DNA from 4 places in the Neobacillus sp. SM06 genome. Region 3 is predicted to be linked to each of the others. Evidence: riboswitches for the same ligand, from Rfam matches in the RefSeq annotation. Region 3 holds a riboswitch; each other region holds the start of a gene.
The links. Region 3 has a riboswitch for cyclic di-GMP ahead of ACQYAD_RS18375 (DUF5667 domain-containing protein). Riboswitches for the same ligand answer to the same signal wherever they lie in the genome.
Positions count from the first base shown of each region.

Region 1: linked by a shared signal. The riboswitch ahead of ACQYAD_RS01765 (anti-repressor SinI family protein) and the one ahead of ACQYAD_RS18375 (DUF5667 domain-containing protein) in region 3 are both predicted to bind cyclic di-GMP.
Region 2: linked by a shared signal. The riboswitch ahead of ACQYAD_RS02100 (hypothetical protein) and the one ahead of ACQYAD_RS18375 (DUF5667 domain-containing protein) in region 3 are both predicted to bind cyclic di-GMP.
Region 4: linked by a shared signal. The riboswitch ahead of ACQYAD_RS00325 (methyl-accepting chemotaxis protein) and the one ahead of ACQYAD_RS18375 (DUF5667 domain-containing protein) in region 3 are both predicted to bind cyclic di-GMP.

Region 1 is NZ_JBNWEO010000007.1:126,897-134,991, reverse strand. It holds gene ACQYAD_RS01790 (ABC transporter ATP-binding protein) at 1-1,169, shown strand, start outside; gene ACQYAD_RS01785 (YeiH family protein) at 1,281-2,321, opposite strand; gene ACQYAD_RS01780 (LysR substrate-binding domain-containing protein) at 2,431-3,336, shown strand; gene motA (flagellar motor stator protein MotA) at 3,505-4,299, shown strand; gene motB (flagellar motor protein MotB) at 4,292-5,086, shown strand; gene ACQYAD_RS01765 (anti-repressor SinI family protein) at 5,149-5,307, opposite strand; cyclic di-GMP riboswitch class I at 5,343-5,434, opposite strand; gene ACQYAD_RS01760 (helix-turn-helix domain-containing protein) at 5,689-6,015, opposite strand; one part of gene ACQYAD_RS01755 (IS630 family transposase) at 6,137-6,692, opposite strand; one part of gene ACQYAD_RS01755 (IS630 family transposase) at 6,691-7,163, opposite strand; gene ACQYAD_RS01750 (IS6 family transposase) at 7,790-8,095, opposite strand, start outside.
Region 2 is NZ_JBNWEO010000007.1:194,473-202,567, forward strand. It holds gene ACQYAD_RS02085 (MFS transporter) at 1-933, shown strand, start outside; gene ACQYAD_RS02090 (putative bifunctional diguanylate cyclase/phosphodiesterase) at 1,142-2,437, opposite strand; one part of gene ACQYAD_RS02095 (IS630 family transposase) at 2,578-3,133, opposite strand; one part of gene ACQYAD_RS02095 (IS630 family transposase) at 3,132-3,604, opposite strand; gene ACQYAD_RS02100 (hypothetical protein) at 3,684-4,139, opposite strand; cyclic di-GMP riboswitch class I at 4,338-4,426, opposite strand; gene panE (2-dehydropantoate 2-reductase) at 5,062-5,979, opposite strand; gene recQ (DNA helicase RecQ) at 6,055-8,095, opposite strand, start outside.
Region 3 is NZ_JBNWEO010000022.1:19,765-27,859, reverse strand. It holds gene ACQYAD_RS18380 (bifunctional diguanylate cyclase/phosphohydrolase) at 1-1,118, shown strand, start outside; cyclic di-GMP riboswitch class I at 1,298-1,382, shown strand; gene ACQYAD_RS18375 (DUF5667 domain-containing protein) at 1,484-2,785, shown strand; gene ACQYAD_RS18370 (NUDIX hydrolase) at 3,075-3,602, opposite strand; gene ACQYAD_RS18365 (DHA2 family efflux MFS transporter permease subunit) at 4,426-5,832, shown strand; gene ACQYAD_RS18360 (LCP family protein) at 6,141-7,130, shown strand; gene ACQYAD_RS18355 (hypothetical protein) at 7,669-8,004, opposite strand; gene ACQYAD_RS18350 (Rpn family recombination-promoting nuclease/putative transposase) at 8,053-8,095, opposite strand, start outside.
Region 4 is NZ_JBNWEO010000005.1:21,763-29,857, reverse strand. It holds gene ACQYAD_RS00330 (phenylacetate--CoA ligase family protein) at 1-1,035, opposite strand, end outside; gene ACQYAD_RS00325 (methyl-accepting chemotaxis protein) at 1,064-2,146, opposite strand; cyclic di-GMP riboswitch class I at 2,274-2,366, opposite strand; gene ACQYAD_RS00320 (DinB family protein) at 2,496-2,969, opposite strand; gene ACQYAD_RS00315 (hypothetical protein) at 3,274-3,753, opposite strand; gene ACQYAD_RS00310 (VOC family protein) at 3,922-4,359, shown strand; partial or broken gene ACQYAD_RS00305 (SRPBCC family protein) at 4,451-4,729, opposite strand; gene ACQYAD_RS00300 (TetR/AcrR family transcriptional regulator) at 4,807-5,397, opposite strand; gene ACQYAD_RS00295 (ABC transporter ATP-binding protein) at 5,543-6,430, shown strand; gene ACQYAD_RS00290 (ABC transporter permease subunit) at 6,427-7,239, shown strand; gene ACQYAD_RS00285 (PDZ domain-containing protein) at 7,796-8,095, opposite strand, start outside.

The sequences.
Region 1 (8,095 bases), on a different contig from region 3:
AAGAGCGAATTGGGGATGTAAATGCCCAGGTGGAAGACAGTTTGGCAGGGATTCGCGTTGTCAAATCGTTCGCGAATGAACAGATGGAAATTGAAAAATTCAACCGTGAAAATGCACGCTTTCTTGAAAGCCGCAAAAAAACATACAAGGCTGAAGCCCTGTTTTACAATACATTTGAAACCATCATTCAGCTGATTACGATTACGGTTATTATCTACGGCAGTGTCAATATCGTCCATGGGACTTTAGATTTGGCGGATTTGATTACTTTCTTGCTGTATACCAATTTTATGATTGAGCCTGTTCAGCGGCTGACTCATATGAGCACACAGCTGCAGGAAGGGATCACCGGCTTCCAGCGTTTTATGGAAATCATGAAGTTGAAGCCGGCGATAGAAAGTAAACCAAATGCGATCGTGCTTGATCCGGTAGTGGGCAGAATTGAATTTCGGCAAGTAACCTTTCGTTATGAAGAGCATTTGAAAAATGTACTCGAAAATCTTTCGCTCTGCATTGAGCCGGGAGAGTATATTGCCCTAGTGGGCCAATCTGGAGTCGGAAAAACAACATTGTGTTCACTCATTCCTCGTTTTTACGAGGCAACTGAAGGGGAAGTGCTCTTGGACGGAATCAACGTCCGCGATCATGACTTACAGTCGCTGAGAAAAAATATTGGAATGGTACAGCAGGATGTGTATCTATTTTCAGGAACCGTAATGGAGAACATTCGCTACGGAAAGCCGTCTGCAACAGAAGAGGAAGTGATAGCTGCCGCCAAGCATGCGAATGCCCATGAATTTATCATGAGTTTGCCGAATGGCTATCATTCCGAGATCGGGCAGAGAGGCGTTAAACTGTCCGGAGGTCAAAAACAGCGGCTGAGCATTGCTCGTGTTTTCTTGAAAAACCCGCCCATTCTATTGTTTGATGAGGCGACAAGCGCTCTAGATAATGAAAGTGAAAACTATGTCAAGCAGTCATTGGAAGTTTTGGCAAAAGGGCGCACAACGATTGTGATTGCCCATCGGCTATCGACGATACGCAATGCCGGAAGAATTATTGTTTTAACCAAAAACGGCATCGCAGAACAAGGAACACACGAATCGCTGCTTGCACGGGACGGAGTGTATGCTCAGCTATATTCCAAGCAGTTTGAATGCCAATTTTAAGGGCACACTTTAAAAAACAATGCCTCAGCCTTAGAAGTCCATTGAAAATGTAAGGAGAAATACAAAAATCGGCTCTTTCCTTTTTACGAGAGAGCCGATTTGTTTTATCCATTAATTTAAATGAAATGCAAACACAAGTGCATATCCCAAGGCCGATAAAAGCACGGATCCGGCTAATCCGGCCAAAAACGACTTGAATCCAAAGCGGCGAAAGGCTTGCAAGTTTACGTTTAAGCCAAGACCGGCCATAGCCATTGCAATTAGCAAGTAGGAGATGGTCACAATCGTTTGGGCAACGGATGATGGCACAATTCCAAGCGTATTGATGCCGCTGACAGCAAGAAAGCCAAAGATAAACCATGGAATGGGCAAGGAAGAGAACGATTTTTTGCGTTTTTCCGATTTTTCCTTTCCCCTTTCAGCGATGAAGCCGATGATAATCGCAACAGGCACCAATAAGGCAACCCTCGTTAATTTGACGATCACCGCTAAATCAACTGCTTCCGCGCCGCCGGGAGCTGCTGCCGCGATGACATGGGCAATTTCATGCAAGGTAGAACCTGTAAAGACGCCATATCCTTTTGCCGTTAAATTCAAGATCGGATACAAAAAAGTATAAACCAGGGTGAAAATGGTACCCAAAACGGCAACTGTTGCAGCGCCGATTGCTGTATCCTGTTCATTTGCTTTAATCTGCGGGGCAATGGCCACAACGGCGGCTGCGCCGCAAATCGCCGTTCCGCAGGCAGTCAAAATGCCAAGATTTTTTTCCACCCCAAACCATTTGCTGATGCTATATACGATAATCAATGTGAAGATGATATTAATAACCGCAATGAAAAACACTTTCGAGCCCGCGTGATAAATATCGGCTAAATTGAGCCGCATGCCTAAAAGAATAATGCCAAGCCGCAGCAATTTTTTATTTGAAAAAGCAATTCCTGCACTGTAGGAGACAGGATACGTAAATGCCGCACTGAAAATCATACCAAGCAAAATAGCAAGAACCAATTGCCCCATAATCGATAAAATCGGAAGTCCTGCCAAAGCCTTTGCCACAAGCGCAATGATAAGTGTCAGTAACATGCCTTTGATAAAAGGCAGTATATTGGATTGTGATTTGGCGAGTATTTGTTGTTGTTGTTCCACCATTTTTCCCCTCCATTTCTCTGTAAGTTAACTGTAGCGTATGATAGAGTATTAGTGAAATACATATTATTGATGTAAAATATTAATAATTTTAATGATAGGAGACAATTAAATGTATTATGATGCCTTACGGACGTTTGTCGCAGTCGTTGAGGAGGGAAATTTTACAAAAGCAGCGGAAAAACGGCTAATTTCCCAGCCAAGTGTCAGTGTTCACATTCAAAATTTGGAAAAGGAATTTGATACATCGCTTTTTGTCCGCTCCCCAAAGCAGCTTCAACTTACTTCCACTGGTGAATTGTTGTATGAACGAGCAAAGCAGATCCTGCAAATCTATGACACAGCCAAGGAAGAGATTGCCGACCATCACCACTCGATTGAACTTGAACTCAAGATCGGCGCAAGCTTTACGATCGGGGAATACGTTCTTCCTGGTCTTTTGGAAAAACTTTGCAAGCAATACCCAGGGATCAGGCTCGAAGTGATTATTGGAAATACGGATGAAATTATCGAACACGTAAAGCTGTTTCACGTCGATATTGGTTTAATTGAAGGGCAGTGCAATGAAAAAAGTCTAGCTGTATATCCGTTTATGAAAGATGAGTTGAAAATTGTTGCATCACACCATCATCCGCTTTCGCTAAAAGAAATGGCAGTTGAACAGCTCCAGGACCAAGTGTGGATTTCAAGGGAAAAAGGGTCGGGAACAAGGGTCTTTTTGGAACATGTTCTTCGTTCCCATGCGTTGAAGGCAAAGAACATGATTTCGATTAGCAGCACCCACGGGGTAAAGGAAGCTGTGATCCGAAATATGGGGCTGTCCCTGCTTTCGGAGTATGCCATTTCACGAGAAGTCGAAAATCATCATCTTTCGATCATTCCAATTAAAGACGAAGTATTTATCCGGAAATTTTCCTACATATTTTCATCCTTTGGGCGAAATAAAAAGGCAACCGAAACGTTTATTCAGCTTTTAAATGAAAACGCTCCTGCTGCTCGAGGCAACTCAGAATCTTAGGAGGATTTCCGATTGGCATAAAAGATCAACAACTTCCTCCTGCATCTTTAATGAAAATTCTTATAAGCTATTAAGATTCAGTGAATCTTGTCGAAATAAAGAGAAAGAGGATGTTTTTTTAAGAAAGAAAAATTCGAAGCGAATACGATCGATGCAGGTGAGAGATAAATGGATTTAACGACAATTATAGGTTTGATTATTGGCTTTGTGGCAATTGGCGTAGGAATGGTATTAAAAGGGGTCAGCTTGGTCGCCTTGGCGAACCCTGCGGCATTTCTGATTATCATTGCCGGAACCATTGCTTCGGTAACCATTGCTTTTCCAACAAGTGAAATTAAAAAAGTGCCAAAACTTTTTGGCGTTGTGTTTAAAGAACAAAAGGCGGTCAATCAAGCGGAATTGATCCGCCTGTTTTCCGATTGGGCCCAGCTAGCACGAAAAGAAGGACTGCTCGCCCTTGAAGCGAAAACGAGCGAAGTGGACGATCCTTTTTTAAAAAATGGGCTGTCGCTTGCAGTTGATGGGCAGAGCGCTGATTACATACGGGATGTGCTTTCTGAGGAAATTGAGGCGATGGAAGAGCGCCATCAATCCGGTGCCGCAATTTTCTCCCAAGCTGGAACCTATGCCCCGACACTCGGGGTATTGGGCGCCGTACTTGGGTTGATTGCCGCGCTCAGCAATATGAACGATACTGTTGAACTCGGACGTGCTATTTCGGCTGCATTTGTTGCTACATTACTCGGGATTTTCACTGGATATGTATTGTGGCATCCGTTTGCCAATAAATTAAAACGTAAATCAAAGCAGGAAGTAAAAGTAAAACAGATGATGATTGAAGGAATTTTATCCATTTTGGAAGGCGAGGCACCAAGGGTGATTGAGCAAAAGCTCGCATCGTATTTGCCAGCAGGAGAACGGAAGAAGATTCTGGAAGAAAGTGTTGTGGGTCGTGATGAGTAAACGTCGCAAGAAAAAGCATGAAGAGGAAGAAATGAGTGAAGCTTGGCTCTTGCCGTACTCAGATTTGTTAACACTGATCTTGGCATTATTCATTGTTCTCTTTGCCATGAGTTCCGTTGATGCGCAAAAATTCCAGCTTTTATCAAAAGCCTTTAACGAAATGTTCACTGGGGAAACAGGTTTATTGAATTATCAAACTACTATTCCGCAAGGCAGCTCGGACGCCCCGGATGTGCGAAAAAAAGATTTACAAAAAAATCAATATATGGCTGAAGATCCGCAAAAATTAAAACAAGAGCAGGAAAAGCAAAAAGCGATGCAAGAGGATCAAAAAGAACTGAAAGAGCTGCAAGTGAAAGTGAATCAGTACATCACAGCAAACCAGTTAGCAAATAAGCTGCAAACGTCGTTAACAAGTGAAGGTTTGCTTGTGACGATTCGCGATAATGTTCTGTTTGATTCTGGAAGTGCGGAAGTCCGCAGCATTGACCTGAAAACCGCTGGTGAAATTTCCAATTTGCTTGTGATGAATCCGCCAAGAAATATTATTATCAGTGGTCACACGGACAATGTACCAATTCGAAACTCCAAATTTGAGTCCAACTGGGAACTGAGTGTGATGCGCGCAGTGAACTTTATGAAGATCGTTTTGCATAATGACAAACTGGATCCGCGTTGGTTCAGCGCAAAAGGTTTTGGGGAGTACCAGCCGGTCGCATCCAATGACACGCCAGAGGGCAGGGCGAAAAATCGAAGGGTTGAAATTTTGATACTCCCAAGAACGTGAATTATTCTCGTAAAAAAAGAAAGTACTCGGCGACGAGTACTTTCTACCATTTCTGTTTGATCTTATGTAGTTGACGGATTCTTACAAATTGCTTCTCTTATATCATTCTGGTTCAGAAATTCACGAACAATTTCTTTTGAAATCCCCATTTTTTTTGCTTCGATCATTAGTGCCATCCAATCCCGGTCAATTTCTTCAGCAAGTTCCTTTGTTTTGATCACATTCTCCCCCCTAAAATACAAGTACCGATCGTATTCCAGGCAACCCGGCAATCATAGCAAATGAAATTTCCGCCTTAGACCCGCAGCTTTGCGTCCCTGTCTTTCAACAGGTTTGCCTTTTTCTGTATTTCCCCCAAAATTTGCTCTCTATTTTTAGGACTAATTTACTTTATTACACTCATAGGTAGATTATACCTAGTTCGTTCGAATCAGAGTGTTCTTTTTTGTCTATTTGGAATTTTTTTTTGCTACAAATTGCATCGATATTCAGCATATCTTGACAAAATGGAAGAGGTAAACGGATCGAAAATGTTGTTTAATGGAAAAATGGAACAAAAATACACTTTTTAGAAAAAACTACAATCGAAACGGATTTGCTTCTTAATTGTCGTTTTGCTGATTGATCCTCCACTTGTTAAATTCAAGAAATTCCTTGAATTGTTCTTTGGAAATACCAGAGTTCATTGCTTCTTTCACGAGATTCATCCAGTCGTTATCCAATTCTTCTTGATTTTCTTGCTCATGTATTAAATGGTCAACAGGTACATTGAGGACGCTTGCAATTTTTTCAAGAAATTGAATGGAAGGATTCCGTTGAAGATTTCGTTCAAGCGAACTTAAATACGACTTGGCCACTCCAGCTTGATCAGCTATATATATGGAACTAAACAATTTGGTTCTGTAACGATTTCCTAGATTAATGACAATATTCTACAAAATTTAAGCACAATATACCTGCAATCATCGGAGTTTGTCGAATATCGTTTTAGGCTATTTATTGCTCAATCCGATCCTGGCAATCTGGCTAAAGGTGTAATTGAGTCAATAGTTAAAGCTTAAGACATAGACGATTAACGATTTTCATAGGGTCTTTATTGATTTGTGTAATGAATGTCTGGACAGCCACTCTAATTTCTTCTACCGTTTTATAAAAAACATTATAAATAATTGATTTTTTTAACCATCCCCACAGTCCTTCAATTAGGTTTAACTCTGGGCTGTATGGTGGGAGAAAAACAAGTTGCAGATGATCTTTATGGGCTTCGAGAAAAGGTTGAATCAGTTTCGAGTGGTGGATTCTAGCATTATCCAGTATCATTACAATCTTCTCACCCTTGTATCTGACTACAACTTTTTCAAGAAAAGATAGGAAAACTTGAGCATCATAGTGTTCTTCTTCTGTGACAAACACTTCGCCTGTTTCGTAATCGAGGGTACCAATTAATTTAACCCCGTGATGTTTTCCATAAGTAGGTATCACTTTTTGTTGCCCTTTAGGAAACCATGTATTGGCTAAAGCTTGGTAGTCCCTGATCATGGATTCATCTTGAAACAGAATTCGATCAATTTCGTCATTCATCATTTTTTTTAATCGTTTCAAATTCTTGTTTGAACGCTTCCTGTTTCTCGGGGTCAGCCTTTGCTAGGGTATACGTTGGTTTTGTGTAACTAAATCCCAAACGAGTCAACAATCTCCTTACACCCCGGTCCGTATAAACAATGTCAAATGTTTGCTTAATCCAATCGCGAACAAGAAATGAAGTCCAATTCATTTCTGCGGGAAATCCAACAGCAGCTGGCTTTTTTTCAACAATTAACTGATAGAGTTCCTTTTCTTGTTCCTCTGTTAGTTGACAAGGGCGTCCGGGAGATTGTCCGGGAACTAATCCCTCCAAACCGTTAGTTTTATAGGCTCGAACATAGTTATATATAGTTTGCTCCGTACATTCTAAAAGGTCAGCGATTTCTACATAAGTCCGTCCTTTTAAATGCATGAGGATAGCCTGATAACGTTTAAACATCCGTAGATCCCTTAAACCATGCATACAAGCTTTAACTTCCTGAATTGAATCCATGTTTTCATTTTGAAGGATTTTCATTATGTGTCCGCCTTCCTAAAGGTTTTATTTACCTATAAGAATTGGACAAATTTTCTTAAAATCCTTTAATTCCATTTATATAGTTCTGATATAGACATTTTTTTTTCCAAACGAAGTTTTTTTACACGATCACCGATCATGGAGCTTCACACACCTATCTGTATAGATATAAAGTCATTTTATCAAAAGAATAGAGAAAGTTCCATGCAATTGCGTAATTCTTTCTGTTTACGGAACGAGCTTTGCAAACTGTTTTGATAAATTGATCAAATAGCGCTAATATAAAAGAGCGTATGAATGGATGCACTTTCAACGGAATATGCATAAATAGCGAAGAATTTATAGAGGTAGTGTCAAAAGTTCTATGAAAACTACCTAGCGATTTAATATTTCTTCCATTTACTGGGCGGGTATGCCCCCGCAACCGCTCTTGACAAACACGCCAATGGTTTGCGTTTACTTTACCAAGGGCGACGGGGACAAAAAGAAGGCATGCTAAATAGCCCTTGGTTTTTCCATTTTAAACCATTGGCTAGTTCGGTTTGTCAAGAGTTCGCTTCGCCGGATGCTAGTTTTATTCAAGGGCTCTGCTAAACAAAAAGTTAGGTAGACCGCTGCTGGATAATCCAGCGTTGAGCTAATTCCATTAACTTTGTCCATCGCGCGGGCATTGTAGGAAGCCCTGATAGTTCTGGATTCACTACCGGGACTTTGCCCTCTAAACTTGCATGTGGACGAAGGAAATTAAAGTACGCCACAAACAACGTGACAAAAGAAACTGAACCATGTTCCGACCCAAAGCCATGAGTGGAACGATAGTTGCCCTTAAAAGTGCGGTTAAGTCTCTCGATAATTTGCTTAAGAGGTCTGTATTCCGTCGAAACAGGATCGTCGTTTGTCAGCCCAAT
Region 2 (8,095 bases), on a different contig from region 3:
TTCATGGGGTTTGTTCATTCCGTCTGGCAATTGTTTATTCTGCGCTTTTTTATGGGGTTTTTTGCCGGCTTTATTTCCATGTCCCAAGCGTATATTTCAACGCAAACGCCAAAACACATGGCTGGCCGCGTACTCGGAACATTGCAAACGGGAACGATTACCGGGGCTTTGCTTGGCCCCATTCTTGGCGGGATCATCGCCGATTCAGTCGGCTACAGCACAACGTTTAAATGGACATCGCTCTCCATTCTTATTTCAGGACTGCTTGTTTTGGCAACAAAGGAATACAAAATTGCCGATAACAAAGAAACGAAATCCATTTATACGAGTAAGGAAGTTATCCGCCACCTTACGCGCAATCCCGTCTTATTAACGGTTTTATTTATCTCGGCGCTGATTCAAATTGCCCATTTTAGCATCCAGCCGATTTTATCACTGTATGTGAGTGAATTACATGGAAAAGAAAACATTGCCTTCTATTCGGGAATCGCTTTTTCGGCCGCCGGGCTTGGCAACCTGTTCATGTCAAGAAGCTGGGGGAAAATAGCGGATTTGCATGGATATGTGAAGGTTTTGATTATATTGCTGTTTGTGGCGGGATCGGTCTATTTGCCTGGTGCGATTGTGACGAGTCTGTGGCAGCTTGTGCTCATCCGCTTTGTGCTCGGAATTTCACTTGGAGGCATTACGCCTGTTCAAATCGCCTTCCTTCGCCAGGAAGCTCCGATTGCGATGCAAGGAGAAGTCATCGGCTACAATACGAGCCTTCGATTCTTTGGTAATATCTTTGGTCCGATGCTTGGCGGGTTTATTTCGGGTTATCTCGGTTTCTCAGCTGTTTTTGTCAGCACAAGTCTCTTGCTACTGATTAGCGGCGTGATCCTTTACACAGCAAGCCACCGCCACCCGGAGCTCGTGAACCATTCGGTTTAAAAAATGAACCATTCAAGAATGACATTGAATCGGCACCCTCGATTTACGGAAAAAGCGTACAATAGGTTGTCAAAATAATAAGCCTTGTTATCAACTCCAGCATCTGACGCCCCCCTCCCCCTTAACCTCTATCATAAGCATAAACTTTTTTTGTAAAGCAAGTGTTAACCAATTGTAATAATTCAATTAATAAAGGGAAGCCGACTTTTCAGCAACGGCTTACCTTTTTTTCTACCGTAAAGGCCTCTGCTTCGTTCGCGGTCATTGGTTTTCCCAATAAGAAGCCTTGCCCGTAATCCGAACGGTGATCCAAAAGAAAACGGAGGTGCTCCGCCTCTTCAATTCCTTCAGCGACCGATTTGATGTTCAGTGTTTGCGCTAGATTGATAATGGCTTTCGCAATCTTTATCGTTTGCTGATCTTTATAAAGATTCAGTGTAAACGACTTATCCATTTTCAAAAAGCTGATTGGCAGCTCGTTTAAATACGTTAATGAAGAATAACCGGTGCCAAAGTCATCAATGCCGACTTCAATGCCCAATGCTTCGATTTGCCGCAAAATTTTGCTGGCATATTGTACATCTTTCATTAGCATGCTCTCTGTTATTTCAAACTGGAGCTGTTCAGGAGGGAAATTGGTTTCGGTCAAGATCGTCTGAATTCTTTTTACCAGCGTTCGATCCTCAAATTGCTTGGCTGAAAGGTTCACCGAAAATCTGGCCGGCAGTCCTTTCTCTCGCCATGACTGCCCTTGCTCACAGACCGTCTTCAGCACCCAATGACCAATCGGGATGATCAACCCTGTTTCTTCTGCAATCGGAATAAACTCCGCGGGAGATACCATGCCAAGCTCTGGATGGTGCCAGCGCAAAAGAGCTTCATAGCAAACCAATTGATTCGTTTTCAGATGAAAAATTGGTTGATAATACACTTCCAATTCATTTTTTTCCAGTGCAGTATGCAAGAAATTTTCCATAATAAAGCGGTTAATAGAAGTAGATTCCATTTCTTTTTGGAAAAATTGAACCCCATTTTTCCCTTGATCCTTGACCGCGTACATCGAGATATCCGCTTGTTTCAACAGTTCATTCATATTCTTTCCATTTTCCGGATAGAAACTAATGCCAATGCTCCCTGTCATCTTGATATTCAGCTTGTTAAGGGTCACTGGTTCCGAGATTTTGTCCAGTATTTCCCTTGCCAGTTTTTTTGATTCAGAACGGTTCCCACTGTGTGCATGTTGATGCAGAACAATAAATTCATCGCCGCCTATTCGTGCCAAAAGATCATCCGGACCGATGCAGCTTTCGATTCTTTTCGCCATTTCTTTTAGCAAAAGATCGCCGTAATCATGGCCAAATGTGTCGTTGATCGATTTAAAATTGTCCAAATCAAGAAAAATAAACGCTAAGTTCGCTGATTTCACCTGATCGTACTGAAAATAATTTTGAATGAAAGACCGATTATATATATATGGAACTAAACAATTTGGTTCTGTAACGATTTCCTAGATTAATGACAATATTCTACAAAATTTAAGCACAATATACCTGCAATCATCGGAGTTTGTCGAATATCGTTTTAGGCTATTTATTGCTCAATCCGATCCTGGCAATCTGGCTAAAGGTGTAATTGAGTCAATAGTTAAAGCTTAAGACATAGACGATTAACGATTTTCATAGGGTCTTTATTGATTTGTGTAATGAATGTCTGGACAGCCACTCTAATTTCTTCTACCGTTTTATAAAAAACATTATAAATAATTGATTTTTTTAACCATCCCCACAGTCCTTCAATTAGGTTTAACTCTGGGCTGTATGGTGGGAGAAAAACAAGTTGCAGATGATCTTTATGGGCTTCGAGAAAAGGTTGAATCAGTTTCGAGTGGTGGATTCTAGCATTATCCAGTATCATTACAATCTTCTCACCCTTGTATCTGACTACAACTTTTTCAAGAAAAGATAGGAAAACTTGAGCATCATAGTGTTCTTCTTCTGTGACAAACACTTCGCCTGTTTCGTAATCGAGGGTACCAATTAATTTAACCCCGTGATGTTTTCCATAAGTAGGTATCACTTTTTGTTGCCCTTTAGGAAACCATGTATTGGCTAAAGCTTGGTAGTCCCTGATCATGGATTCATCTTGAAACAGAATTCGATCAATTTCGTCATTCATCATTTTTTTTAATCGTTTCAAATTCTTGTTTGAACGCTTCCTGTTTCTCGGGGTCAGCCTTTGCTAGGGTATACGTTGGTTTTGTGTAACTAAATCCCAAACGAGTCAACAATCTCCTTACACCCCGGTCCGTATAAACAATGTCAAATGTTTGCTTAATCCAATCGCGAACAAGAAATGAAGTCCAATTCATTTCTGCGGGAAATCCAACAGCAGCTGGCTTTTTTTCAACAATTAACTGATAGAGTTCCTTTTCTTGTTCCTCTGTTAGTTGACAAGGGCGTCCGGGAGATTGTCCGGGAACTAATCCCTCCAAACCGTTAGTTTTATAGGCTCGAACATAGTTATATATAGTTTGCTCCGTACATTCTAAAAGGTCAGCGATTTCTACATAAGTCCGTCCTTTTAAATGCATGAGGATAGCCTGATAACGTTTAAACATCCGTAGATCCCTTAAACCATGCATACAAGCTTTAACTTCCTGAATTGAATCCATGTTTTCATTTTGAAGGATTTTCATTATGTGTCCGCCTTCCTAAAGGTTTTATTTACCTATAAGAATTGGACAAATTTTCTTAAAATCCTTTAATTCCATTTATATAGTTTGAGGTTAAGGTGTCTTTAATGGTTAAGTTTTCAAGATCAATGGTTTGGGCAATTAAATGACCGGCTGTTTGCAGAACAGAGTGGTCATACCCGCTAAATTCAAATGGCTGTGAATGAATCGCCAACAGCCTGCCAAATACCACTCCAGTTTTTAACACAATCGGAACCTCAGTAAAATGTCCGCTGCGTAGCAATGTAAGCAGCGGATCCGGCTTTTCGACATCAGCAGCCCCCACGAGCCGGCTCCCTTCGGATAGGAGGGTTTGCCCACGATTAAATGCTTTTATTACGGTACCATCACCGTTCTCATCGGCTGTTAGAACAAACGTATTCACTGCGATTGTTTTACTCAAAATTTCAAATACATGCGTAAGAGTAGTATTTAAAGTTTGATAGTAAAATAAATCTCTCAGATGACCGCTCATGATTAGACCCCTTTTTTACCTATTTTAATCCAGCTGAAATAATAAATGAAAACTCGCCGACTGGCGAGTCCTTTGGACGAAGACAGAGGCGTAGTTGAATTTATGCGTTCAGAATTTATCCATATAAATTCTGATTAGCCAAAAAAAGACTATCCCTTCATCCAATGGAATAGTCACTTCTCTCTCTTGATCGTGCTATTCGGCAGCTGGCTGTCATGGGTGCGTTTTCACCGTTAGACCCTATAGTTTTGCGCCCCCATTTTTCAATGGGTTTGCCTGTTCGTAGCTATTTAATTTTCTAGGCTCATCGGCACCCGGACTTTTTTCACAAAAAATGCTGATTCCCTATAAAAAAGGGAACTACTGCTAAAACTCTAGTAAAAATTACTTGCTTCTTAGTATATACTAAATTTTCTTATAAAAAAAGGGGAAAGTGGTAGAATTTTGTCAAAATGTGTTGAAAGTTTGAAGGTGGAAACGATTGGGGGGAGGAGACTATAGAAAGATTTCCTCATACAGTTTTGGCGCTCTTTTCTTAATTTGCTTTAGTAGTTTCTCCATTTATAAAACCATCGTCAATATTTAAAAATTTCGAATTCATTGTAGTCGCTTTTCTTCGTTCATTGCTACTTCTAGAATTGGATAATTTTCGGCAACTTCCGATGAACCATTTCCTTACTAAGCAAGGAAGATCTACTTATCGTATAAAAACTCAATCCCTACTTAGTAAGGTTTATTTGCTGTTTTTTGTAAAACTACAAAAAATTCTTCAAATCCCTTGAGATTTTATCCTCATTTTATTTCGTTTTCCAAAACGCTTAAACTTCTATTTTAAAGCGCTTTGTCATTGTTCAATCACAATGGGAATTCAATTATGATTGAAACGATTTGTTGAAAATGCTTGCCTTTCCCGGATTTTTTTCTATCCAAGCAGTTGCTGATAGATTTTCAAATTAGCGTAGACGGCTTCGAGTACTGGTGTGGCAATTTGTTCTTTTCTCGCGATTTGGAACAGGAACCCATGCAGGTGATCCGCTTCAACTGGCAGCTGTTTTTCCATATCTCGTTGCATCGACGATTTCATTTCAAATCCTAGCCCGTCAATTTGCTTCATTAAGGCTTCTGCCACATGGTCAACAAGCGGTGCATCGACGGCTTTCATCACGGTGATAATTTCATGCAACAAGTGCTGTACCGTTTCCCGGCCGTTCGGCTGTTCGCGAATCGGGCCGATCGGGGCGCGCATTAATGTTGTGATACCAGACATCGTCGAAATAAACAAGTACTTTTGCCATAAATCACGATTGATATTGTCACTTAAACGGAAATTTGCATTGGCGCCACTAAAGCTTTCAGCGATTTTTAAAATCCGCTCCGATTTTTCTCCGGAACGCTCACCGAAGACGAGATCGTGAATTGGGCTCGTCTGGATGATTTCACCCTTTTCTCCAAGTGTTGCTTCAATAAAACAAAGACCGCCAAGCACCTTTTCTTCACCAAACTCTTCTGCCAAGATCCCGAAATGCAAAATTCCATTGAGCAGCGGCATGATCGCTGTCCTCTCTGATACATATGGACGAAAGTCGGCTATCGCATTTTGCAAATGGTATGCCTTTGTGGAAAGCAAAATCAGATCGAACGGTTCCGCTTCTTCACCAGCGACAATGGTTTTTGGCCGGAATGAAGCATCGCCATGGACACTGTTAATCTGGAGTCCTTGCTCTTCCAACTGTTTTCTTCTTCTTTCACGAACAAGAAAGGTCACATCTACCCCTTTTTCGGACAGACGGCCGCCAAAATAACCGCCCACTGCTCCGGCACCAACAACTAATACTCTCATTCCCAACATCCTCCTTTGTTTTGAAAACCTTTACTTTCAGTATAAATTTCCGTTTCATGGAATGAAAGACAAACATCAGTTTACGGCAACTTTTTTTCGCAATAGTAAATAAGCTTTGATCATAAAATAGCTAACTTCATCCGGAAGCCGTTCTTTGATCGGCTTTAACTTCTCTGCACCCGCTTCGGCAACGGCCTGCTCCAACAAGGGCACAAACTTATTCGGGATCATCCCGTCTAAATCAACACCAAGCCCCTGTTCGGCACAAAGCAACAGATGATTTTCAATTGTTACCAGCGAAAGCTCCCGTTTTGCGGCAATTTCTTCAAGCGACAGTCCTTCCTGATAAAGTTTAAATGTTTCTAAATGTGAGTTTGCCACCGGCTTCGTTGCAGCCTTTTTAACAGGCGTTTCTGCAGCCATTTCCGGCTCTTGCCCAAGATTTCCAGCAAGGAAATTTCCAATTGCAGCCAGAAACGCTTCACCGTATTTTTTTAGTTTATGCTCGCCGACACCATTGACTGCTAGGAATGCTTCGTTCGTCTGCGGCCGTTTTGCCACCATATCTTTTAACGCCGAATCGGAAAAAATCACAAATGGCGGTACTTTTTCGCTGTCCGCCAGCTGTTTGCGAAGGGTTCTAAGCGCTTCAAACAATGGATCATGGCGGGCCACTTGCCTGCTTACAACCGCTTCCCTTCTGTAAACTTTTTGCTGCCCCAGCAGTACCTCTTTTCCCTTTACCGAAACCACCAATGTCGGATAGGTTCCATGCTGAACAGCGATCAGTTCCTGTGATATCAAAAATTCGATAAAATCGGACACTTCTTTTGCACTCTTTTCGCGCATGATCCCATAGGTTGACAGTTTGTCAAAGGATAGATCAGTAATCTTTTTATTTTTCGAACCGGTTAATACTTGGGCGATGAGCTGCTTGCCAAAGCGCTGCCCCATGCGAATCATGCACGACAAAACCATTTGCGCCTCTTTCGTCACATCGATGCTCTCCCGTGAATCGGTACAATTGCCGCATCGGCCGCACGCTTTTGTCTCGGTTTCGCCAAAATAGGTTAAAATAAACGCCTGCAAGCATTCTTCCGTGTGGCAATAATCTACCATCGACTGCAGTTTTTCCAATTCTTGTTTGATCCGGGCGGGATCGCTCGATTGGTCGATTAAAAACCGTTGGATTTGTACATCCTGAGGGGAGTAGAGGACAAGACATTCGCTGTCCAATCCATCTCTTCCGGCACGGCCTGCCTCTTGATAATAGCTTTCCATATTTTTCGGAAGCTGAAAATGAACGACGTAGCGGATATTTGATTTATCAATTCCCATGCCAAACGCGGAGGTAGCTACCATGACCGTCGCTTCATCTGCTAAAAAACGTTCCTGCTCGCGGGTTCGTTCTGTCTCATTCATTCCAGCATGGTAACGGGCGACATTGAAATTTTCCTTTTTCAGCCGCTCGTAAAGCTGATCAACCGTTTTCCGTGTGGCTGCATAAATAATACCCGCTTCTTTTTCATTCTTTTTCAAGTAATCTTTTAAAAAACGCAACCGATCCTGCCCCTTAATAACAGTGAAAGAAAGATTCTTACGTTCAAATCCGGTAATGATCGTATTTTCCTCGTTAATTTTTAATAAATGACAAATATCTTCGCGCACAATCGGCGTAGCGGTGGCGGTTAAAGCCATCACTGTCGGTTTCTGCGGCATGCTTGTGATTAATTTTTGAATATGGCGGTAGCTTGGGCGAAAATCGTGCCCCCATTGGGAAATACAGTGGGCTTCGTCTACTGCGACGAGAGGGATGTCCATTTTTTTCAGATCCTCAATAAAGCCTTGCGATTCTAAACGTTCAGGGGCAATATAAAGAAGCTTGTACTTTCCTTGGATTGCTTGCTGAATTCGCTCATTGGCTTCCTGGAAACTTAATGAGCTATTAATAAAGGCTGCTGGAATCCCTGCTTGTACGAGCGTGTCGACCTGGTCTTTCATTAACGAAATAAGCGGGGAAATGACAATTGCTGTCCCATTTAGGGCAAGTGCCGGAATTTGATAACAAATAGACTTGCCTCCCCCTGTCGGCATGACGCAAATCGTGTTTTTCCCT
Region 3 (8,095 bases):
ATTTGAACAACCATGGTTATTTTAAAGAACTTCTTGAAAAAAATGTAAAGTTTGCAAATGAAACGGGTCATCCGCTTAGTCTCGCGCTTTTGGATATCGACGATTTTAAGAAATACAATGATCTTTACGGGCATATTCCGGGCGATCAATTGCTGAAAGAATTCGGCCACCTTTTAAAAAAGATTGCTGATGAAAGAAATTTTATCGTTGCCCGGTATGGTGGCGAAGAGTTTACCATCTTGATGCCGAATACAAATCGAAATGAGGCCTTTCATTTTGTAAATGATTTGCGAAAAAAAGCAAATGACACCTATTTCTATGGGGTAGAAGGTCTACCTTATGGCTGTTTTTCCTTTTCCGCCGGAATTGCCGAGTGGGAAAAAGGCATCTTAAATATATCTGACCTCATTCATAAAGCAGATCTAGCAATGTACTCGGCAAAAGAGCATGGAAAAAATTTAGTGCACCTATTTAATGAACAAACCGATTATTCCGTGCAAAAATCACTGAATCTTGAAAAAGATCTTGAGGAAGCGGAACAGCAATTAAAAATCTTTTTATCAAAGGATGTCTATACATACCGACACAGCAAACGTGTGTATCAATATGCCGTTGATTTTTCAAAAAAGTTGCAGCTGACCGAGCAAGAAAGAAAAACACTTATTCTTGGTGCGCTTATTCATGACATTGGAAAACTGGAAATCCCGCGAGATATCATTAACAAAAAAGGAAAACTGGACCCCCATGAATGGGAAATCATGAAAAAGCATGTTACTTGGGGGAAAGAAATCATTTCAACCAATAAAAAGTTTGAGGATTTGATTCCTTTAGTGGAACTTCATCATGAGCGCTTTGACGGGAATGGCTATCCGTATGGCCTGAAAGGAAAAACGATTCCAAAACTATCGCGGATTTTGTGTGTCATCGACTCTTTTGACGCCATGACAACCGAACGGCCATACCAAAAGACCAAGACATTTAAAGAAGCAATCATTGAATTACGTGCATGTGCCGGCAAACAATTTGATCCGCAATTCGTCGAACCGTTTATTGAGCTAATTGAGCAGCTTGATGCTGAAACATGTGTGGGAACGGCTGAATATGCGGAAGGTGTCTGAGATTGCAGATTTACGCAACCTATAAAGAATTTCAACAAAAACGTCCCAGATCCTGCATCGGGACTTTTTTTACTATCCGAATGAACAGGTCCAAAGTCGGATGTTTTTTTGTCGAAAAAATGCAAAAATATGAATCGTAGGAGTAACAGCAAAGACACAACGAATTTAATAGATTCTTATTTTTTCAAAGGCAAACTTACTGAAAAGTAAGGACGCAAAGCCTACAGGTCTAAGGTGAATTGCTATGACGGCTGGGTTGCAAAGAATGGGATATCCTGTCCGTTTTAGGGATACGATCGATTCTTGCAAATAGCCTTTTGCAAGTTTTTTTATTTTTTTTTAAAAGAAACAAGGGGGAAACGTGAATGGATTTCAAAGAAACGATTCGAAATGCAGCAGCAAGAGCTGTAATCACGGGAACAATCGCATTAAGTTTGAGCTTCTGGGGAGGAAGTGCCTTTGCAGAAGGAACAACCACCACCACCGACCAAGCCACTCCAACTGTTGAAAGCACAACAACTTCTGGAACTGCAGCAGCCTCCACTCCAGATCAAAGCAGTTCAACGACTGGGCAACCTACGTCCAGCCAAACAACGGCAGATTCAACTCAGACGTCTACAAATACGAATCTATCACCAACAGATTCAACAACAGTCACAAGTAGTACACCCAGTCTACTTCCAGGAGATTTCTTTTATTTTTTTAAATTATTAACTGAAAATATTAAATTAGCGTTTACCTTTACTGACGCGGACAAAGCGAAGCAAATTGCCCAATATGCCCAAGAACGGTTAGCCGAAGCGAATGAATTAATGAAGCAAGGGAAAACAGATTTGGCGCAACAAACAATTCAGAAGGCCATTGAAGAACAACAAAAAGCAGTCGATACTGCTAAAAAAGCAACCGCATCAACAAAGGAGAAAACGGCCGATCCTGCTCAAACAAGCGGAGATCAAACAGCTAGCACTAGCCAATCAAGTGGTGGCCTAACCGCAGAAAAGGCCGACTTACCATCACAGCTTCAAACGCAATTTGGTCAAACGATCCTAGCATTGCAAGCCGCTATTGAAAAAGTGGACAATCCAAAGGCAAAGGAGGCTCTTACAAAAAATATTGAAAAAGCGATCGAACATGTAGACGCAAAACTGACAAAACGATTGGCAAAGCTTCAACAAAAACAGAAGACAGAAGATCAAGCCGCTTCAAATGACGGAGCAGACCATCCGCAAGCTTCAACAACGACACCTGCTAATCAAACAGCTGATGTAAAGACCGAAGAGGACCATTCTAAGGACAACCATGTCGAAGAGATAAAAACCAAAGGGATTGATCAGCCTAAACCTGTTAGTTATGAGCGAAATAAATCGAGCGAACAAGAAGGAAGACAACCAGAAAAGAATAAAATGGCTGCCCCAGCACAACCAGCCACAGTAACCAATGTTCAGCCAAAAAGGGTGGAAGCAGATGTTGAAAAGAGCCCTTCTATTATCCAAAGTCAAACACCGGCACAAGCTCAGACTCCAGCTCCTGCCGTTCAACCAGCGGCCGAGGAAAGTGAAAACTTGAAAAAAGCAGAAGAAGCAAAAAAACAAGTTGAGCGCGAACATGACAATAACAAGAAAAACAAAGAAGATAAAAAAGGAAACAACCGCGGCAAGGATGACTAAAAAGGCCAAGGAAATGTTGCAGGATTGGGTACCAAGTGAAAAAAAACAATTTAAACACGTATGACATTGGAGATGACTGGGAACACAAAATTTTAGTAAAAAAAATAGAATCGGTTCCTGAAAAGCTCTCTCTCCCAATCTTGAAAACAACCGGAGCATTGCTATACGACCTACCATTAGGCAAACCACTCTTGCACTTGCGACGGCTTCGAGTGGTTTGCTTTATTTTTTACCGGTATCTTCACACCTTACTGATAAACATCCGACAAATATCGCAGCATGTCGCTTTCTAATCCGTCAAAAACTTATACCGCAAGATGGCGGCTAACCCTGCGCCGTGCTTGAACTCGCCTTTTGCGACCATTTCCTTCAGCTCTTCCATTGGAATAAAGTGCAGCTCAATTTGCTCGCTGCTTTCTAACTTTTGCTGCGAAGCTTTTAGTCCCGCTGCCGCAAACAAATAGATTTCCTCAGTCGTCGAGCCTGGAGATGGAAAAAAACTGCCCAATTCGAGCCAATGTTCGGCTACATACCCTGTTTCTTCTTCGAGCTCTTTTTTTGCAACCGCAAGCGGAGAAGTTTCCGAATGATCAATCATGCCAGCAGGAAGCTCCCATTGCCAGCTTTTTAATGCATGTCGGTATTGTTTAAGACAAATAATGTCTTTATTTTCCGTTATGGGTAGTACACAGACCCCTTTGGCAAAATCCAAAAAGGAAAAAGTCTTTTCCTCTCCATTTGGAAGAATCACCTTGTCAATCGTAATTCCGAATCGATCCACTTTTTGATTGTTCGAACTATTTATTTTCCATGCCATCACATTCACTCTCCGCTTTATCTATATTATCGTTTAACCTACTTTTCATTTTACCATCACATTTCTCCCCAATTCTATTTATATCCTTTCGAGCAATTATGAAAATCATTTTTTGAAAATTCCCCGTGATAATGGGCACCGAAAGAACCATTCGGTAACTTGCAGAAGCCACTTTTTCGCTTTATGCAGCTTTTGTCAAAAAGAATTAGGTTGTCCGTAGACAAATTTCTTGCTTTTTCATCTTTCAAACATGCTACAATTAGCCAAATGAAGTAAGCGCTTACACGTAATGTTTAGAACCAGGCTAAAAAGGAAATAGTTAGTGTATATTTGCACTTTTTACGAGGAGTGATTCTCATGGAAAAGCAAGGGAATTTCCTGGTTGGAATGTTTTGGGGAACATCGCTGAGCGTGCCGTTATGGATCGCCTTTTTCGGTTGGATAAAAATCGTCCTTCACTTCTTGTAAAAATACCAATATATAGAGCAGCATTCTAAGGCACAATCAGAAATTGTGCCTTTTGCCGTTTTATTCCTATCTCACCGCTTTTATCTCCCACCTGCATTTTCTCCATTTTACCACAAAGGGAGATGAAACATTTTCCTCCTGCCAAAGTCAATAAAACAATCAAAAACTCTTCCCGCTAATCTTTGACCATTTTTTTGAATACCCGAAATGCTAGAAAACACCCTTGAACAACACTATGGATAAGTTCGTGCTGCAAAACGAAACAATAGCAAATTCGTTCGAAATAGTGTATTTTAATTAAGGTAATTCATCATTCGGGTAAAAAATTTTTGAAGAGAGATGAGGGAATAGATGGATGACAACTTCAAGTTATAAGCAGTCTACAATTGTCTCGCTTCTGTCGGCAGGAACGTTCATTGCGATTCTAAATCAAACACTGATGATTACAGCGATCCCTCCAGTAATGGCGGAAATGAACATTACCGCAAATAGTGCTCAATGGTTAACGACTGTGTTTATGCTGGTAAATGGGATTATGATTCCTGTTAGCGCATATTTAATCTCCCGTTTTACTACAAGGCAGTTATTTCTATCCGCGATGGGCATTTTTGCAGCTGGCACACTCATCGCCGCTGTTGCGCCCAATTTTGAAATTCTTCTTTTAGGTCGAGTCATTCAATCCACTGGTGCCGGTGTGATGCTTCCGTTAATGCAAACTGTTTTCTTAATGATTTTTCCCAAAAATAAACGCGGAGCAGCCATGGGCTTAGTGGGCCTTGTTATTTCGTTTGCGCCTGCAATTGGTCCGGCCTTGTCGGGGTGGGTAACTGCAAATTACTATTGGCGCATTCTATTCCTGATTATTTTTCCAATTGCCCTTATCAACATTTTGGTGGCTTATTTTGCTTTGAAAAATGTAACAGAGGTAACCAAGCCAAAAATTGATATTGTATCCATCTTGTTATCATCAATTGGCTTTGGCGGTCTTCTTTATGGATTTACAAGCGCAGGAAATTACGGCTGGGGAAGCTCCATCACTCTTGCTTCACTGGGAGCAGGCGGACTTTCATTAGTGCTATTCATTTCTAGGCAGCTGCGATTGCAGCAGCCTATACTTGAATTTCGCGTATTCAACTATTCCGTCTTTCCAATGGCCATTGCAATTGGAATGATCAGTTTTATGGGACTCATTGGGGCAGAAACAATTATCCCATTGTTCATGCAAAACATGCGGGACTTTTCCGCCTTCGAGGCAGGTGTTGCACTCTTACCTGGAGCACTCGTATCAGGACTCTCGGCGCCCATCATCGGCCGCATTTTTGATAAAATTGGACCAAGGTGGCTTGTGATCAGCGGCTTAATCATCATGACAACGGCCACGTTTGCTTTTACCAATTTAGGTCCGGCCACCTCAATGGCCTACATAACCGCTTCCTATACGGTTAGAATGTTAGGTCTGAGTATGGTGATGATGCCTGTCGCAACAGCGGCATTGAATCAATTGCCAAAACAATTGATCGCGCACGGAGCAGCCATGGATAATACCATGAAAATGATCGCAGCCTCTGTGGGAACGGCTATTCTCGTTACCGTTATGACCATGACAGCCGAAAATGCAAAACAGCGGCCGGAAATCGCCTACCCGGATATCCATGGGGCAAACATAGCATTCCTAGTCATCTCCCTTCTCTCCTTACTGGGATTAGCTCTGTCTTTTTTCATCAGAAGAGAAAGACAGGAAGAAACAGTACCGGAAAACTGAATTAGACTTTGAATACCCGCCGGATGGAAATTTTCACTTCATCCGTTAATATGGTAAAGTATGCCTTTCTATGGATTGTTTGGTTTAGGGATTAAACCATCTACAAAGAGCATACTTTTTCATTTTTTTTGCCTAAAACAAATCCACCTCATGGCAATTTCGTTTTTCATATATTTTTCCTAATTTTGGAGGAGAATACAGAGAACCGCTCCCTATATTCCCCCTGCTTTCGACAAATTTTGGATAGTTTCTTGCAGCGAAATGGAGTAAAATAGACCTATCACAATTTTTTACTTTCGGAGGCAATAATGAATAATAAAAAGAAGCGTGTGTGGAAAGTGGCGGGTTTCAGCATTCTGGCTGTTTTTATTCTAGCTGGTGCCGGCTTTGCTTATGAATACTACCAGCTGCAGCCAAAAAATCACTTCAAGTCGGTTCCTGTCGTAAAATCAGCTAACAACTCAAAAGATGCTGTCGTGGAAACCGTAAAAAAATTGGACAATCCGGTATTTAATATTCTGTTAATTGGCTCAGATGAACGAAAAGGGCAAAATATTGGTCATTCTGACTCCATGATGCTCGTTCATGTTGATTTAACGAAAAATGAATTTCAAGCTGTCAGCATCCCTCGCGATACACGTGTTCATTTAGATGGATATGGATATACGAAACTTACAAGTGTTCAATATATCATGCAGGCAAAAAAAGGACAAAAGCAAGGGGTTGAAGCCGCAGTAAATGCCGTCTCAGAATTAACTGGAGTTCCCATCAACTACTATGTAGAAACCAACTATTGGGGCTTTCAGTCAATGGTAGATGCCGTCGGCGGAATCAAGATGGACGTACCCTTTGATGTGAAATTAACGCACCCATGGTATCCTGAAAACGTCAATAAAATCGTTTCTACTGGAACGCATTCCCTTGATGGCAAAATGGTGACAGAGATTGTTCATGAACGCTACTCCTTGCAAAATGGTGAGTACGGCCGCCAGCAATTACAAGAAGAAGCGCTGAAAGGGATTGCAAAAAAAGCGTTGGAGCCAAGCAATATCACAAAGCTCCCTTCACTCATTAAATCCATTCCCGACTATGTTTTAGCGACGAACATGTCAACAGAAGACATGCTCAGTCTCGGAATGGCTGTAAAAGATTTTGATCCTACGAAACAATTAACTTATCACCAGCTTCGTGGCTCCGGTCAAAAGCTTTACGATGATATTTTAAAAGCAAAAAATGACCAAATCGTCCTAGATCCAAAAGAAGTCAAAAAAGTGTTCACGGAGAATTTTCAATCATAAAATAAGAGCGGCACTCGCAGCTTTCAATCAGAAAATTGCGGCGGTCGCTTTTTCGCATTGTGCCGCTTTTGTCAAAAAGAATTGGGGTGTTCGCAGACATATTTCTTATTATTTCATCTTAAAAACATGTTACACTTATCCAAACTTTGAGAGCACTCACAGTCGATGTTTAGAATCTGGTTAAAAAGGAACTATTTATTGTATATTGCACTTTTTACGAGGAGTGATTCTCATGGAAAGGCAAGGGAATTTCCGGGTCGGAATGTTTTGGGGAACATCGCTGAGCATGCCGTTATGGATCGCCTTTTTTCGGTTGGATAAGAATTGTATTACACTTTCTGCAGAAATAGCCAATATATCAAACTCTTATCAAAGTAGTCTTTAGGCATAACTGGGAAAACAAACCTATTGTGCCTTTTGTCGTTCTATTATTATTTTTTCATTTAAGCAGCATCCGCCATATTGATCATGATTGTTCTGCTAATTGCAGGCTTTCCCTTTTTTGATCGTTTTTTTTAAAGTTCTTCAAGAGTTTGATTCATTTCTCACTCAGTAGTTCCCGTACTTCTTCTTCCCCAACACCCGTCATTTTTGCGATTTCGCTTACCGTCGCACCGTTTTTCACCATATTTTGAATCAGTTGCCTCATTCCTTGCTTCATTCCTTGCTCCATTACTTGTTTCATACCCTGCTCAATTCCATGCTTCATTCCTTCTTTAAACCCTTCTTCTTTTCCAGCTCGGCGTTCTCCTACTATGTTTGAGAGCTGGTCACGCAAAAATTTTAGGCGCGCTTCGTACAGCGCTTTATTCTCTTTATTAGCGTTTGATGTTTCCCATTCTATTAATGCTTCACGTGCTTCTTGTTCGTTCATCGAAACACCTCCAGTTTATATTTCATCGAAATTATATGGAAGCTTGATTCACTTCTCACTCAGTAGTTCCCGTACTTCTTCTTCCCTAATA
Region 4 (8,095 bases), on a different contig from region 3:
CTTCATTCTAGTGGTGTATTGGAACATAAATTGCACATGATCTGTTAAAACCTTTACTTTCCACATAAATGGGACGTTTTTTAAAGAATACACAACCTCTTGTAAGTCATAAAACGTAATTTCCCTATCGTTCGGCATACGGATGAGATCCTCTTTTCGTCCGTAATGAATCATAATAGGTTTGGTTTGTCCGCAACCACATGTACTTCCTGCTCTCAACTCAATGATATCCTGGTTTGCGTAACGAAGCAGCGGCATTCCTTCCCTTGCTGTTGAGATGACACAATTACCCTTTAATCCCTCTTTTGCCGGTTTTCCATTTTCATCAACTGATTCGACGAAGGCATTTGCATGATTCAAATGGTAATGGCCATTTTCACAACTCATAAACAACCCGCCTGTTTCCGTACTTCCAAATAGTAAATAAACGGGGACACCCCATACGTTTTCAAGATGTTTTTTCCTAGATGGTGTCATCAGTTCCCCGGCCAGAACGAAAGCGCGAAGATTTGGATTTGGAAGCAAGACACCCATTTGTTTTCCGACCTCATATAATTTCTCCGCTTCAGACGGCAGCATTGTGAGAATGGATGGATTCGTCCGCTCAATGATTTCCACAACACGTCTGTCTGGCGTAATCATACTGGCTTTATCTACAGCAATATGACCAGCTCCTACTCTGGCCGCAGACCAATAAAAGATAAAAGAAGGGATGGCCATGGCAAACGGAAACCGATTCAACACAAGGTCTTTTTCATTAAGCTGGAGGCTTGAGTTCAATACGACATTTACCTCTTGTTCAATATCCTTATGAGTAAACCAGCTTGGCGTTGGTGTTCCGGTTGTTCCACTTGTCTCATGATAGGTTGCGATTTGATCAATGGCTGTGCCGATAAGATCATAAGCATCCGCATTTCTTAATTCCGTTTTTGTCGTAAACGGGATACCCAGCCAATTTTCAAAATGCTGACCTGCTAATTTTTCCTGATAAAATCGAGATTTGAGTGCAGCGTCGATAAAAGGTCTATATTGCATGAATTCATTCCCCTTTCGTTTTATCTGATCATTCCTTTGCCTTCTCAATCAGAATCGCCATTTCCTCTATCTGTTGCTGAATGGTTTTTGTTAATTCATTGATTTTTTGGACACCGCCCATTTGAACCTTTTCTGTATACTCAGTCAAGCGACTGATCTCCTGTGATCCAGCTGAGAGCTGCTGAACAGCCGCAGATACATCAAGAATCTGCTGGGAGACATGATTAATTTCCCGCTGAATCACTTCAAAAGAGTGTTTAGCCTCATTTACCGCCTTTGCCCCATTCTCGGTTTCTTTTTTTCCTTCCTTTGTAAGTTGTACTGATTTGGAGACCTTGTCTTGAATGGCTGAAACAATATTTGTGATTTTCTTCGTTGAATTGGTTGCTTCTTCTGAAAGTTTGCGCACCTCATGGGCGACAACGGCAAATCCTTTTCCATGTTCGCCTGCTCGTGCTGCCTCAATTGCGGCATTTAACGCCAAAAGATTGGTATTTGCCGAAATCTCCGTTATTGTATTGACAATTTGGCTAATTTCACTTGAGTGACTCGATAAATCCATAATCGTTTCGGATAATTGATCAACTTTTTGATGGATTGATTCCATTTGCCCGATTACCGTTTCAATTCGCTTGAAGCCTTCTAGTGCCTCTTCCGAAGAAACTTTAGACAAGTGGGAGACCTTTGTGGCGCTTACGGCAATTTGCTCAATACCGCTAGACATATCAGTAATGGCAGCAGTGCTTTTTTCAACATTTTGCGACTGGATCCTAGCACCCTTTAATACATCTTCTGATATATTCATCAGTTTGCTCATGTTTTGCTTAAAAGCAATTAAGGAAGAGACAAGTTCGGAAAATTTCTTTTTTGTCTCTGCCTCCAAAAAAGACGGGGCTTCACTTGCTGCTGCTGTTTCCGTCACTGCTATTAGATTTTCAACAGGTACCTTTTTAACCTTTAAAATAGTTAAAATGAAAAATATAAGGGAAAATAGGACAACAAGTCCGAGTTCCCATGTAAAATCTTTTACGCCAATATAGGCAATGAACAGACTGTTCGGTATAAAAAATAAGACAGAAACCGTAAGAAATAATTGATTTTTTACCTTCATTCGATCGTTTCCTTTCTTTCTATTTCAAAATGGTGTCATTCATGATCGTGATTCTGCTGTCCCTCCTTAGGGAAAAACACAAAAATAAAGCCCCTACAACAGTTTGTAAGGGATGTGATAGAACCGCTGCTGCAACTGGCTGACATGATCGATCGTATGACCGACTTTAGTCCCTTTAGTTTTGTGCCACTTTGTTTCCAAAGTTTTACCCTTGTATTCATTTACTTTTTTTATCGTCAAAACATAAGAAAGAATAAATAGTACTTTTGACTCAATCGTTTGGTAGTTTGGTTTAAACGCAAAGAAACTGAGACACGAGATACGCCTCAGTTTGATTCGATTGCCAATGCTACTGCTTGTTTTGTGCTTCAAAACGTTTTTTCACCCGTCTGATTTGCTCGATATGACCTTCAACATGTTCAATAGAATGTTCCAAAATCTCTTTAAATGTAAGCGGGCCAGCAACAGTATGGGTTCCAGTCCGAAAATAATCTTGTTCTGTTAATTGCTGGAGAATTGGCAGAAAGCTTTCGCGCATCGATTTGAATAGCTGAAGATACAATTGGTGATCTAGTTGTTGGGAATGCAGGCGATCTGTCCATAATTCTTGATCAAAGGCAGTCAGAATCGGGTTCTCTTCTGCCAAAACCGCCTTCATCCGATGGATATGTACCAGCTCTGCATCTGAAACATGAATAATAATTTCCGTGATGCTCCAACTAGTTTCGGATGGTTTAAACAATAGCAGTTCTTTGGAAAGGCCATCGACTTCATTTAAAAGCTTTGAATACCCTTTTTGGTATTGCTCCATTAACAATTCCATTCTAAATCACTCCCCTTTGCTCATGATTATAACAGACTTGGAATCACAGCTTGCTCATTTAGCCAATCTTTTATAAGATCGTCTGCCGTTCTTTTCTGAAATACAATGGGAAGTTGTCTGCTGAATGGGGAAATAGATTGTACAGATGTCGGATTCACAGGGGGAAGTTCTTTATTTAAAAGCAGGTTACAGTAGTTTTAAGGGCTAAAACAAACACTCATCATCAGGGGACTCTTCAGGAATTAAATTTTCTGTTTCATAAAAAACAAAGGCCATCAACGCTCCAAAAATGCGATCAATTAGTTCAAAGCTGAAGATGACCTCTAACTTGAGCCAGTTCTCTTTCATTTTTCACTGTCTTTTCACAAGTATGGTCTTGATCCCATTTCATAAAAGTGAGCATTTTCTGCATTTCTGAAAATTGTTTTTCACTTTCATTACGTGAAATAAATTGTTCATCTTTTACCTCTTGTAGATCCGATTTCATTTCTTGCAGGTCAATCTTCATTTCTTGCTGATCTATCTTCATATCTTGGAAGTCGGCCTTCATATCCTTGATTTCAGCCTTCATATCCTGGATGTCAGTCTTCATATCCTGGATGTCAGCCTTCATATCCTGGATTTCTCTTTTCATTTCTTGCTGATCTGTCTTCATATCCTTGATTTCAGCCTTCATACCCTGCAATTCACTTTTCATTTCCTGCTGTTGACGATTTAAACTGCCTACCATTGTTATTAACGTGGTTAACATTTCTTCCAATCTGTCAAGCCTTTTTTCGAGCATGTCCATTCACCTCCTTCTCTTCACATTATACTATAATTTCTTTCTGAAAAAATACAATCGGAAGAATTTATAAAAGAAGGGTATTTCCCTGTTTTAAGCGAATTAGAATTTCAAACAAACCGTACACGAAACGGTATTAAAATAACAGGAACATAGGAGGTATGAGAAATGAAGATCAATAGAATCGATCATGTGAGTATAAACGTAAATGATCTTTTAGAGGCTAAAGCGTTTTTTCTTGAGTTAGGACTTGAAGTGCAGGCGGAATGGGAATTGGCTGGAGAACAGTTGGACAGAATTGTTGGGCTTAATGATGTTAAAACGGCATGTGTAGGCTTGGGGATGCCAGATGGTCAAGTATGGATAGAGCTAGTCAAATTTTATTCGCCGTCAGATGAAAAAGTTATTCAGCAACCTTTAGCAAATACGCTGGGGATCCGACATATTTGCTTTGCTGTTGAAGATATTGAAGCCATTGTTGAAAAATTGAAAAAGAGGGGTACGGAAATCTTTAGTGAGATCCAGCAATATGAAGAAAGGTATAAGTTATGTTACGTTCGTGGCCCAGAGGGAATTATTTTAGAGTTGGCGGAGAAAATCAAGTAAATATCAGAACAAAATAGGGTACAGAATCGCAATGGTTCTCATACCCTATTTTTTATTCCTGTTATGCGGAGCGCAGAGCATTACGGAAAATCTACTTCAGCGACTCCACTAGCTCGCTCAAACGATCCCAAGTTTCAGTGATTCCCTGCAGCATGCCCATGTCCATGACGGTGTTGAGAGCCTCTTCAGAAACATATTCAGCACGGTTAATCAGCTTTGTTTTTCCACCCAAATCGATGAAATCCAATGTGATTTCGGTGGACGGCATGGAATCATTCAAATTCCCTTCGGCATCCGAAAAGTAATCAGTATAGACGATCTTATCCAGCTCGATAATCTTCTTATAGACCCCTTTGCCCCATGATTCCATACATCAATTGACGTAGCCGTATAATCCTGAGAAGCACATAATAAGACAGCACAAAAACGCAATTTCAGTTGAGGATCCTATTCTTTCCCACAAATTCCGTATAAAAAAATATGGAGCATTTCATTCATTAAATTCATGTTCCCAGTTTGCTGAATTGAATCGTAAAGCTCATTGGTATACTTCATACTGAAATTAATAAAAACAAAAAGACCTTCGTTTGAAATCTTATCTGAAATTTTCCCATTTTTTCTCCCTTCTTCAATTAATTGAAGGAAGGCCGGGAGAATCCTCTCATTGTACTCTTTTTCCATAAATTGAGCGATTTCTTGATCTTCTTTAACAAGCCGCATAAAAAAAGGAGTTAAAGAGCTTAGTGAGGATTCTCTTTCTTGTAAGATGATGGATTCAATTTTTTCTTTAAAAGTATAATCCCCGTTCATATTTTCTAAAAAATCATTAAATGAGTCTTCAATATATTTCTTTACGGCCTCTCGTAACAAAGCTTCTTTATTTCCAAAATAATTGTAAATGGTAACCTGAGAGACATTAGCAGTTTTGGCAATGTCCGCTATTCGAATTTTACTAGAATCCCATGTTTTGAGCATTTCTAATGTTGTTTGGATAATATTTCCTTTTATTTGGAAGGCTCGTCTTTCAAAACCATTCATTTTCATCATCCTACATGCAATTTATTAATAATGAAATTATAACACAAAGATATTTCATCATTCTATTGACAATAGTTATGCCCAAACGTAATATAAATTATGAAATAAGAAAAGATAAATATTTCATAATTTTGGAGGTGGAAAAATGCTGGAGGTTCAACATTTAACAAAAAAATTTAAAAATGGAAAAGGGATCTTTGATGTTACTTTTTCAATAAAGAAGGGGGAAGTCTTCGGCTTTCTGGGACCTAATGGGGCTGGAAAATCCACGACTATTCGCCATATCATGGGGTTTATGAAACCTGAGAGTGGATTTGTCAAAATTGATGGATTAGATACATGGACAAAACAAGGAGAAGCACAAAAATATATTGGTTATTTGCCGGGTGAAATTGCTTTTATTGAAGGAATGACCGGAAAAAGTTTTTTGGACTTTATGACAGAAATGCAAGGAGCAAAAGGTTTCGCAAAACGAGATGAATTAATTGAACGATTTCAATTTGATGTCAACACCCCCATTCGAAAGATGTCAAAAGGAATGAAACAAAAGGTAGGAATCGTGGCAGCCTTTATGCATGACCCTGAAGTCATTATTTTAGATGAGCCAACATCTGGTTTGGATCCGTTAATGCAAAAAGTATTTATTGAACTTGTCCTCGAAGAAAAGGCAAAAGGAAAAACATTTTTAATGTCTTCACATAGTTTCCCTGAAATTGAAAGGACATGTGACCGGGCGGCAATTATTAAGGATGGAGTGGTCATTGCGGTAAAGGATATACACGAGCTACAATCCATGCAGAGAAAGCTCTTTGAAGTGACATTTCAAAACCAATCAGATGTGAAAGCGTTCTTGAAATCTAATCTGCAAATTGAGTCTTATGAAGGAAATCGAGTGAGGGTGTCGATCCAAGGGAATTATGATGCTTTTATAGAAGAAACCGCAAAATATCACGTACGGAACATTGATATCTTTACACAAAACTTAGAGGAAATCTTTATGAATTATTATGATAGAATGGGGGCTTCAAAATGAATTTATCACTCTATAAACAGATGATGAAAGTGAATATAAAAGGAGTGATGAATTACGCCATTGGTGCTGCTTTTTATATCTTAATTGTCGTATGGATTTATCCAAGTATGGAAAAAACAGCCAAACCCTTAAACGATTTGTTAAAAGTAATGCCGGCTGGAATGACTAAGGCTTTTAATTTGCAAAATGGTTTCGGAAGCTTCGAATCGTTTATGTCAGGTGAATTTTATGGAGTATTATTTACTTTAATCGTTTCCATTTTTTGTGTCACAGTGCCTATACAATTAATGGCGAAATTGGTGAACCAAGGATCGATGGCATATTTATTATCTACTCCAACGACAAGAGGAAAGGTTGCATTTACACAAGCAAGTGTTTTCATAACAGGATTATTTTTAATTTCGGCTATTACAACCATTTTTGGTATTGTTGGTGTTCGTATTTTTGCTGATGACACTAGTTCTTTTCATGTAGAGCGATTTATTCAGTTGAATGTAGCAGCTTTTGCCCTGTTCTTTGCATTAGGAGGAATTTCATTTTTGGTTTCGTCCCTATCTAATGATGAAAAGAAGGGCCTTGGAATTTCAGGGATGATTATTTTTGGTTTCTTTAGCTTGGATTTCATTAGAAAAATTAGTGACAAAGTGGACTGGTTAAAAAATTTTACTCTTTTTACATTATATAAACCTTCTGAAGTTGTAGTGGGCAAAGGAAATCTCATACAGGACTGTGTTATTCTATTTGCCATTGGCCTCATTGCATTTATCATAAGTATTTTGACATTTAAAAAGAGAGATTTGCCATTATAATTTAGGGGAATCAGGAAACAAGGCTGCTTTTTTAGAAAAAGAGCCTTGTTTTTTATTTGATTTTGTTAAATTTGTAATTTCTTTAAATAGGATTGATCTGGTACCATCAGCCAATTACTTGACTATTAAATTTAAAAATTGGAACCGGTTTATTGCTGTACTGGCAAAAGGGAGAATTTACATAATTGGAAGTAAATATTAATCTTATCAAGTCATCTAAAGAGTAGCTTATGAGTCCACTTAATCTCTCCATATTATCAATAAATGAATTTAATAAATTTCCGTTTTCACTTCTCCATTTTACAATTTCCTACAAGTATTACAAAAGATAGATATGGCTAACTTTTTCATAAAAATTTGCTACAGTTAACCTCAATAAGTATCCAGCCAAGCTTTCGTCTGCAAATGGCTTTGGAGTTATTAATAATTTTTGATTCTTAGTCATGTCACCAACCACCATTCCCTTATATAAAAATAACGCCTTAAAGAATACCTTCAAGGCGTTATTTTTTATATTTTCCACATGATTCTAACTAATTATGAATAATCACAAAAACTACCCAATCTTCTCTCCATAATCTTTCTCGTCCTGAACGAACAAAATGCCAAGTTCATGGTGGTCGCCTTCGTAAAGCGCCCGCTGGACAAAGCGGACCTCCCCATTTGTATCGATCACTTCCAACTTGCAATGAGCACGGTTTTTTTGCAATGCCTCGTAAAAGGCAACTGGATCATGCACAGTGTGTCCATTCGCTTTCGTAATGAGTTCGCCAACCTCAAGCGCCATTTTATCAGCAGGTGAACCAGGTATAATTCCGAGAATCAGTAAACCATTATTTTTTTTCGAAAAATAAAA